DNA from 2 places in the Trinickia sp. LjRoot230 genome. Region 1 is predicted to be linked to the other one. Evidence: predicted binding sites of a transcription regulator. Region 1 holds the regulator's gene; the other holds the start of a gene.

Region 1 (3,429 bases):
GGTTGGGTGGCGCTACGGCGCGAATGTCAAACCGCTAGTTCAATGCGGCTGATAGATCGAATCGAAAACGCCGCCATCGGCAAAATGCGTCTTTTGCGCTTGCGTCCACCCGCCGAAGGTTGCATCGACGGTATAGAGCTTGAGCTTTGGAAACCGCGCCGTCAGTTCAGCGGGTACCTTCGTCGAACGCGGGCGATAGAAGTTGCGAGCGGCAATCCGTTGCCCCTCATCGCTATAAAGGAACCGCAAATAGGCTTCGGACAGCTTGCGCGTGCCGCGTTTGGCAACCACTTGGTCGACGACGGCAACCGGCGGCTCGGCGAGAATGCTGGCCGACGGCACGACGATGTCGAACTTGTCGGCGCCGAACTCTTTTTGCACGAGGAACGCCTCGTTTTCCCATGCGATCAGCACATCGCCCAAACCTCGCTGGACAAAGCTGGTTGTCGCGCCGCGCGCGCCTGAATCGAGCACTCCGGCGTTGCGATAAAGCTGGGTGACGAATGCCTTGGCCTGCGCCGCGTCGCCGCCGGGCCGATTGAGCGCAAAGGCCCAAGCCGCCAGGTAGTTCCAGCGCGCGCCACCCGAGGTCTTGGGGTTCGGCGTGACGATCGACACGCCAGGCTTGACCAGATCGTCCCAGTCCTTGATGTGCTTCGGGTTGCCATGGCGCACGAGGAATACGATTGTCGACGTATAAGGCGTCGCGTTATCGGGCAGACGTTTTTGCCAATCGGGCGCAATAAGGCCGCGCGCGGCGAGCACGTCGATGTCGTAGGCGAGCCCGAGGGTCACCACATCGGCTTGCAGACCATCGAGCACCGAGCGCGCCTGTGCGCCCGAGCCACCGTGCGATTGCCGGATTGCGACCGACTCGCCTGTCTGCGCCTTCCACTGCGCGGCAAACGCTTTGTCTATTTCCTGGTAGAGCTCGCGCGTCGGGTCGTACGAGACATTTAGAAGCGTCGTCTGCGCGAGCGCCGGCACAGCCACAGTCGCCCCCAGCACCAGCACCGCTGCGGCGCTCATCTCCCACACGCGCAATGCCCAGCGACGCGCGCCGGACCAACCCGTTCCCCATTTGCTCATTCGAGCCCCTTCGCCGTTCGGCGTTTCTATCCAAGATCGGGCGAGTCTAGCCAATAGGCCTTATATCTGAAACGAATGATTATTCATTTTTTTATACGAAAAACTGCTAAGAGCAACTAGACGGCTAGGGTCGCAACGTTTACTTGAAATCGCGGCGATACTGTATAAAAATACAGCCACCTGTTCATTCATACAGTGAGCCCATGATCAAACTGACAGCACGACAGCAGCAGGTTTTCGACTTGATCCGGCAATCGATCGAGCACAGCGGCTTTCCGCCTACCCGCGCGGAGATCGCGGCCGCGCTTGGCTTCAGCTCGGCCAATTCAGCGGAGGAACACCTGCGCGCGCTGGCGCGTAAAGGGGCGATTGAGCTTGCGGCCGGCGCATCGCGCGGCATTCGGCTTCTGGCGGGTGAGGACGCGCCACGACAATTGACATTGCCGCACGCGGCGCTGATGCAGTTGTCGCTGCCGCTGGTCGGGCGCGTCGCAGCGGGTAGCCCGATCCTGGCTCAGGAGCATATCTCGCAGCACTACGCGTGCGACCCGGCGCTTTTTTCGAGCAAACCGGACTACCTGCTGAAGGTGCGCGGGCTGTCGATGCGTGACGCAGGCATCTTCGATGGCGATCTGCTCGCGGTGCAAAAGCGTAGCGAGGCGAAGGACGGGCAAATCATCGTCGCGCGCATCGGGGACGACGTCACCGTCAAGCGTCTGAAGCGTCGGTCCGACGGCATCGAGTTGATCGCCGAAAACCCTGATTACGAGAACATCTTTGTGAAGGCCGGCACTGCGGATTTCGCGCTCGAAGGCATTGCCGTCGGCCTCATTCGCCCAACCGAATTTTGAATATCACGGGAGTCGTCATGGATCGCCTTGCCCGCCTCATGCCTTTTCGTCGCTTCGGCCGGCTGCGGCATCTGCGCAGCCTCATCGCTTGCCCGCCAATCGATGCATTCCCGTCGGAACCCGCGCTGCCTGCACAACCGGCGACGATGCCCGCGTTTGCGCGCGTATCACTCAACAGCGCCTTGCATGCCGAGGCGGCACGCCGTGCACCGGTACGCGTGTACCATGGCGCTTCGCGCGTCATTTTGGTCGGAACCATCGATGCGGTATGCAGGATGATAGATCGCTGTATCGACGAGGAAAAAGCGGGTTTGCGGCCCGCCACCCTTGGCTAAAGCCGGGGTGCTAGCCCCTATCGGAATAAGCCTCTGGTCCATGATAAAAAACGACAACCCACGTGCCGGACGCCGCCATCCCTTCGCCCTCGTGGCAGGGGTGTTGGTGGCCGTCGTCATTTTTGCCATCGTGGCGTACGCCTATGCGTCGCCCTATCTTGTGCTCGATCGGCTCAAGCGTGCGGCCGATGCGCGCGATGCCGATACGGTCAATCGATATGTCGATTACCCTGCGTTGCAGATCAGCTTAAAACAACAAGTGACCGAACTGTTGGCCCGGCGCATCGATGCCCAAAAGCGGGACCATCCGTTCGCTGCATTAGGTGCGCTCGTCGGCATGGCGCTGATCGGGCCGCTCGTCGACGCATATGCGACACCCGACGGCGTAGCGGCACTGCTCGACGGCATGCCGCCTCGCGGAGAACCTGGCGAGACACCCCCGGCGCCGCCATCTGCACAGCAGGCGCCGGCTGATACAGCACAGTCTAGCTCGGAAGGCGCCCCGCCTGCGCAAGCCGAATCCCAAGCACCGGCACAGCCTCCGCGCGCTGCCGCGGGTTATCGCGCAATCGACGAGTTTGTCGTGACCTACCGCCGTGACGCTGCAAGCCGCCCGTATAGCGTGATCCTGCACCGCGACGGCTGGTTCTCATGGAAGCTCGTTGGCGTCAATTTGAACCAGTGAGCCGAAAGCAAGGCATCGTCGGCAAAACGCGCGGTCAGCTCTCTGTGCCGGCCCCTGCCCCAGCTTGAGCGGGCACTGCCGCTACCGGTTCCTGCTCGTGCGCCGCCGATACAGCGACCAAAATGCTGCATGACACACGGTCGAGCAACAGCGTATTGCCTGACCCCATCCACCACCGCGACAAGCCGCTACGCGTACGGTGCCCCACCACGACAAGATCGACTTTCAAGTCGGCTGCCAGCCGAGCGATCTCATCGATCGGATGTCCGAACGCGAAATGCCCGTGGGCACTCACACCGCGTTCGGCGAGCCAATCCACGCCTTCTTGCAGTATTTCACGCGCCGCATCTTCAAAGCGGCCGCAGGCCACGTCGGTCAGCAGCCCGGCGCTTTGCGCAATGCTCGTTCGCATATCGACGACTGACAGTAAATGCGTCTCGGCCTTGAGATCGAGGGCGAGATCGGCACC
Region 2 (3,429 bases), 900 kb from region 1:
GCGCACGTCGTCGGAACGTTGATGGGTGTTCCCGGCGCGTTGCTGCTGATAGCAACCGCCCGCACATCGGCATTGGGCTGGGGGCTCGCTGTGCCGGGCGCACTTTCCTTGCTGATCGGCCTATTGACTGCCATCGTCTACGGCCTGCGCCCCGACCCAAAGTGGGATGCGCAATTCAATGCCGGGTCGAACAAACAGAGCCGCTCTGGCTGGGCGGTCGTGTTCGTCGTCATTTTTTCGCTCTTTATTGGCGCACTGCTGCTGATGGCGGGCCTTGCGGTGACGTTTCAGACTTACTTCGAGTCGCAGGGCGATGTCGCGAGATCGCTTGGCCAGTAGCCGGCAGCCGCCCGTTACAGCCACACGCCGGACTCAGAAAAGGCTCAACTGCGGGTTCGACGCCGCGGGCGGCCTGAAATGCGACATGTCGAGTATGCCGTGCCGCCGCTCGTTGAGCCCGAACCGTTTGGCTGCTTTGTCGAAACGCTGTTTGAGCAACTGGGCCCACGCGCCCTCGCCCTTCATTCGATGAGCAAATGAAGCGTCGTAGTCTTTGCCGCCGCGCATATCGTGGATTCGCGCCATGACGCGCTCGGCTCGCTGCGGAAAATGCGCAAGGAGCCAGTCCTTGAAAAGCGGCGCGACCTCCCATGGCAGCCGCAGCACGATATAGCTGGCGCTTGTCGCGCCGGCCTCCGCACATGCTTGCAACAGCCGTTCAAGGTCGGGTTCTGTCACGAAAGGGATGACAGGCGCGATGCTGACGCCGACGTTCACGCCCGCCTCGCTCAATGCGCGAATCGTGCGCAGCCGGCGGGCGGGGGCGGCAGCTCTGGGCTCCAGAGTGCGTGCGATCTCCGTATCGAGCGTGGTCAATGTGACTGCTGCCATGACTTGCCCGCGTGCGGCCATGGGCGCGAGCAGATCGAGATCGCGTTCGATCAACGATGATTTGGTAATCGCCGCGAAGGGGTGTCCGTGCTTGTGCAGGATTTCGATTACCCGGCGCGTGATGCGCAGCTCGCGCTCGACGGGTTGATATGCATCGGTGTTCACGCCGAGTGCGATGGGCTCGGGCACGTAGCCTTTTTTCGACAGCGCTTGCTCAAGCAATTCAGGCGCATTGATCTTTGCGTAAATGCGGCTTTCAAAATCAAGACCCGGCGAGAGACCAAGATAACTATGCGTTGGACGGGCAAAACAATAGATGCACCCGTGCTCGCAACCGCGATATGGGTTGAGTGAAACGCTGAAAGGAATATCGGGCGATGCATTGCGCGTCAGGATGCTCTTCGCGCGCTCTTCGAAGACCTCGGTTCGTAAAACTGTGGAGCCATCGTCTTCGAGCGGCACCCCCCAGCCATCGTCAGCTGTCTCGCGCACCTCGCGCTCATAGCGGCCTTGAAGATTGGTAACGGCGCCCCGTCCCTTTCGGGGCGCAGGGGGCGCAATGGGATATTCGGCGTCGAGATCGTCCATTGTCCAGCTCTCTTGGCACGCGCAATTCGCCTTTTCTCAAGGCAAGAAAGCATCAATTGACGCGTGCGGGTCCAACGTTCTTCATTTGCTCTTTTACTGTATATACATACAGCAGTCAAGGGAACGGCGAACCAGCTTTTGCGCCCAAAAGCAACAACCCCCCGTGAGCGCTGTGGCTGAACGGGGGGTTGGATACGGCATAGGGAGCCTGACGATTACCTACTTTCACACGGGCAATCCGCACTATCATTGGCGTGGAGTCGTTTCACGGTCCTGTTCGGGATGGGAAGGGGTGGGACCGACTCGCTATGGTCATCAGGCATGACTTGTAGCTGGGTGCTTGGGTGAGCACGGGCCAGCCAATCTGGGAAGAAGAGTAATGGTTACAGCGGGGTGGTGATTGTGGTTGGCAAACGCGCCTCAAACCTGGGTTGGCGTGTGGCCCCCTGACGGGGGTGAGCCCAGAGTAATCGCTAAAGCGATAACTCTGAGCGCAAAACGCTCCGGTTATAGGATCAAGCCTTACGGGCAATTAGTATCGGTTAGCTGAACGCATTACTGCGTGTACACACCCGACCTATCAACGTTCTGGTCTGGAACGACCCTTCAAGGGGCTCGAAGCCCCGGGGATATCTCATCTTAAGGCGAGTTTCCCGCTTAGATGCTTTCAGCGGTTATCTCTTCCGAACATAGCTACCCGGCGATGCCACTGGCGTGACAACCGGTACACCAGAGGTTCGTCCACTCCGGTCCTCTCGTACTAGGAGCAGCCCCCTTCAAATATCCAACGCCCACGGCAGATAGGGACCAAACTGTCTCACGACGTTTTAAACCCAGCTCACGTACCTCTTTAAATGGCGAACAGCCATACCCTTGGGACCGGCTACAGCCCCAGGATGAGATGAGCCGACATCGAGGTGCCAAACACCGCCGTCGATATGAACTCTTGGGCGGTATCAGCCTGTTATCCCCAGAGTACCTTTTATCCGTTGAGCGATGGCCCTTCCATACAGAACCACCGGATCACTATGACCTGCTTTCGCACCTGCTCGACTTGTCGGTCTCGCAGTTAAGCACGCTTATGCCATTGCACTATCAGCACGATTTCCGACCGTACCTAGCGTACCTTCGTACTCCTCCGTTACGCTTTGGGAGGAGACCGCCCCAGTCAAACTGCCTACCATGCACGGTCCCCGAGCCCGATTCAGGGCCCAAGGTTAGAACCTCAAACAAACCAGGGTGGTATTTCAAGGACGGCTCCACGCAAACTAGCGTTCACGCTTCATAGCCTCCCACCTATCCTACACAGATCGGTTCAAAGTCCAATGCAAAGCTACAGTAAAGGTTCATGGGGTCTTTCCGTCTAGCCGCGGGGAGATTGCATCATCACAAACACTTCAACTTCGCTGAGTCTCGGGAGGAGACAGTGTGGCCATCGTTACGCCATTCGTGCAGGTCGGAACTTACCCGACAAGGAATTTCGCTACCTTAGGACCGTTATAGTTACGGCCGCCGTTTACCGGGACTTCAATCAAGAGCTTGCACCCCATCATTTAATCTTCCGGCACCGGGCAGGCGTCACACCCTATACGTCCACTTTCGTGTTTGCAGAGTGCTGTGTTTTTATTAAACAGTCGCAGCCACCAGTTTATTGCAACCCCTTCACCCTTCTGGCGCAGGCCAGTCAAGCTACAGGGGCGTACCTTATCCCGAAGTTACGGTACCAATTTGCCGAGTTCCTTCTCCCGAGTTCTCTCAAGCGCCTTAGAATACTCATCTCGCCCACCTGTGTCGGTTTGCGGTACGGTCATTGTGAGACTGAAGCTTAGAGGCTTTTCTTGGGACCCCTTCCGATTGCTTCGCAGCTTAAAGCCGCTCGCGCCACACCCTTGAATTACGCGCCCGGATTTGCCTAAGCGCCTTCTCCAATGCAGCGACCGGGACGTCCAA

Evidence for each region. Region 1 encodes LexA, which represses DNA repair genes until DNA is damaged. Its sites were predicted from a motif close to ACTGTATNNNNATACAGT; they were not measured.
Region 2: a site for LexA is predicted at 1,575-1,592, ahead of ACSQ20_RS14125 (PA0069 family radical SAM protein). Genes of this name have one in related genera too.

What each region holds. Positions count from the first base shown of each region.
Region 1 is NZ_CAXUQX020000001.1:2,200,272-2,203,700, forward strand. Features, by position in the region: gene ACSQ20_RS10280 (sulfate ABC transporter substrate-binding protein) at 40-1,029, opposite strand; gene lexA (transcriptional repressor LexA) at 1,293-1,940, shown strand; gene ACSQ20_RS10290 (hypothetical protein) at 1,958-2,275, shown strand; gene ACSQ20_RS10295 (DUF2939 domain-containing protein) at 2,316-2,960, shown strand; gene ACSQ20_RS10300 (universal stress protein) at 2,995-3,429, opposite strand, start outside.
Region 2 is NZ_CAXUQX020000001.1:3,102,773-3,106,201, forward strand. Features, by position in the region: gene ACSQ20_RS14120 (hypothetical protein) at 1-339, shown strand, start outside; gene ACSQ20_RS14125 (PA0069 family radical SAM protein) at 373-1,479, opposite strand; rRNA gene rrf (5S ribosomal RNA) at 1,686-1,799, opposite strand; rRNA gene ACSQ20_RS14135 (23S ribosomal RNA) at 1,991-3,429, opposite strand, start outside.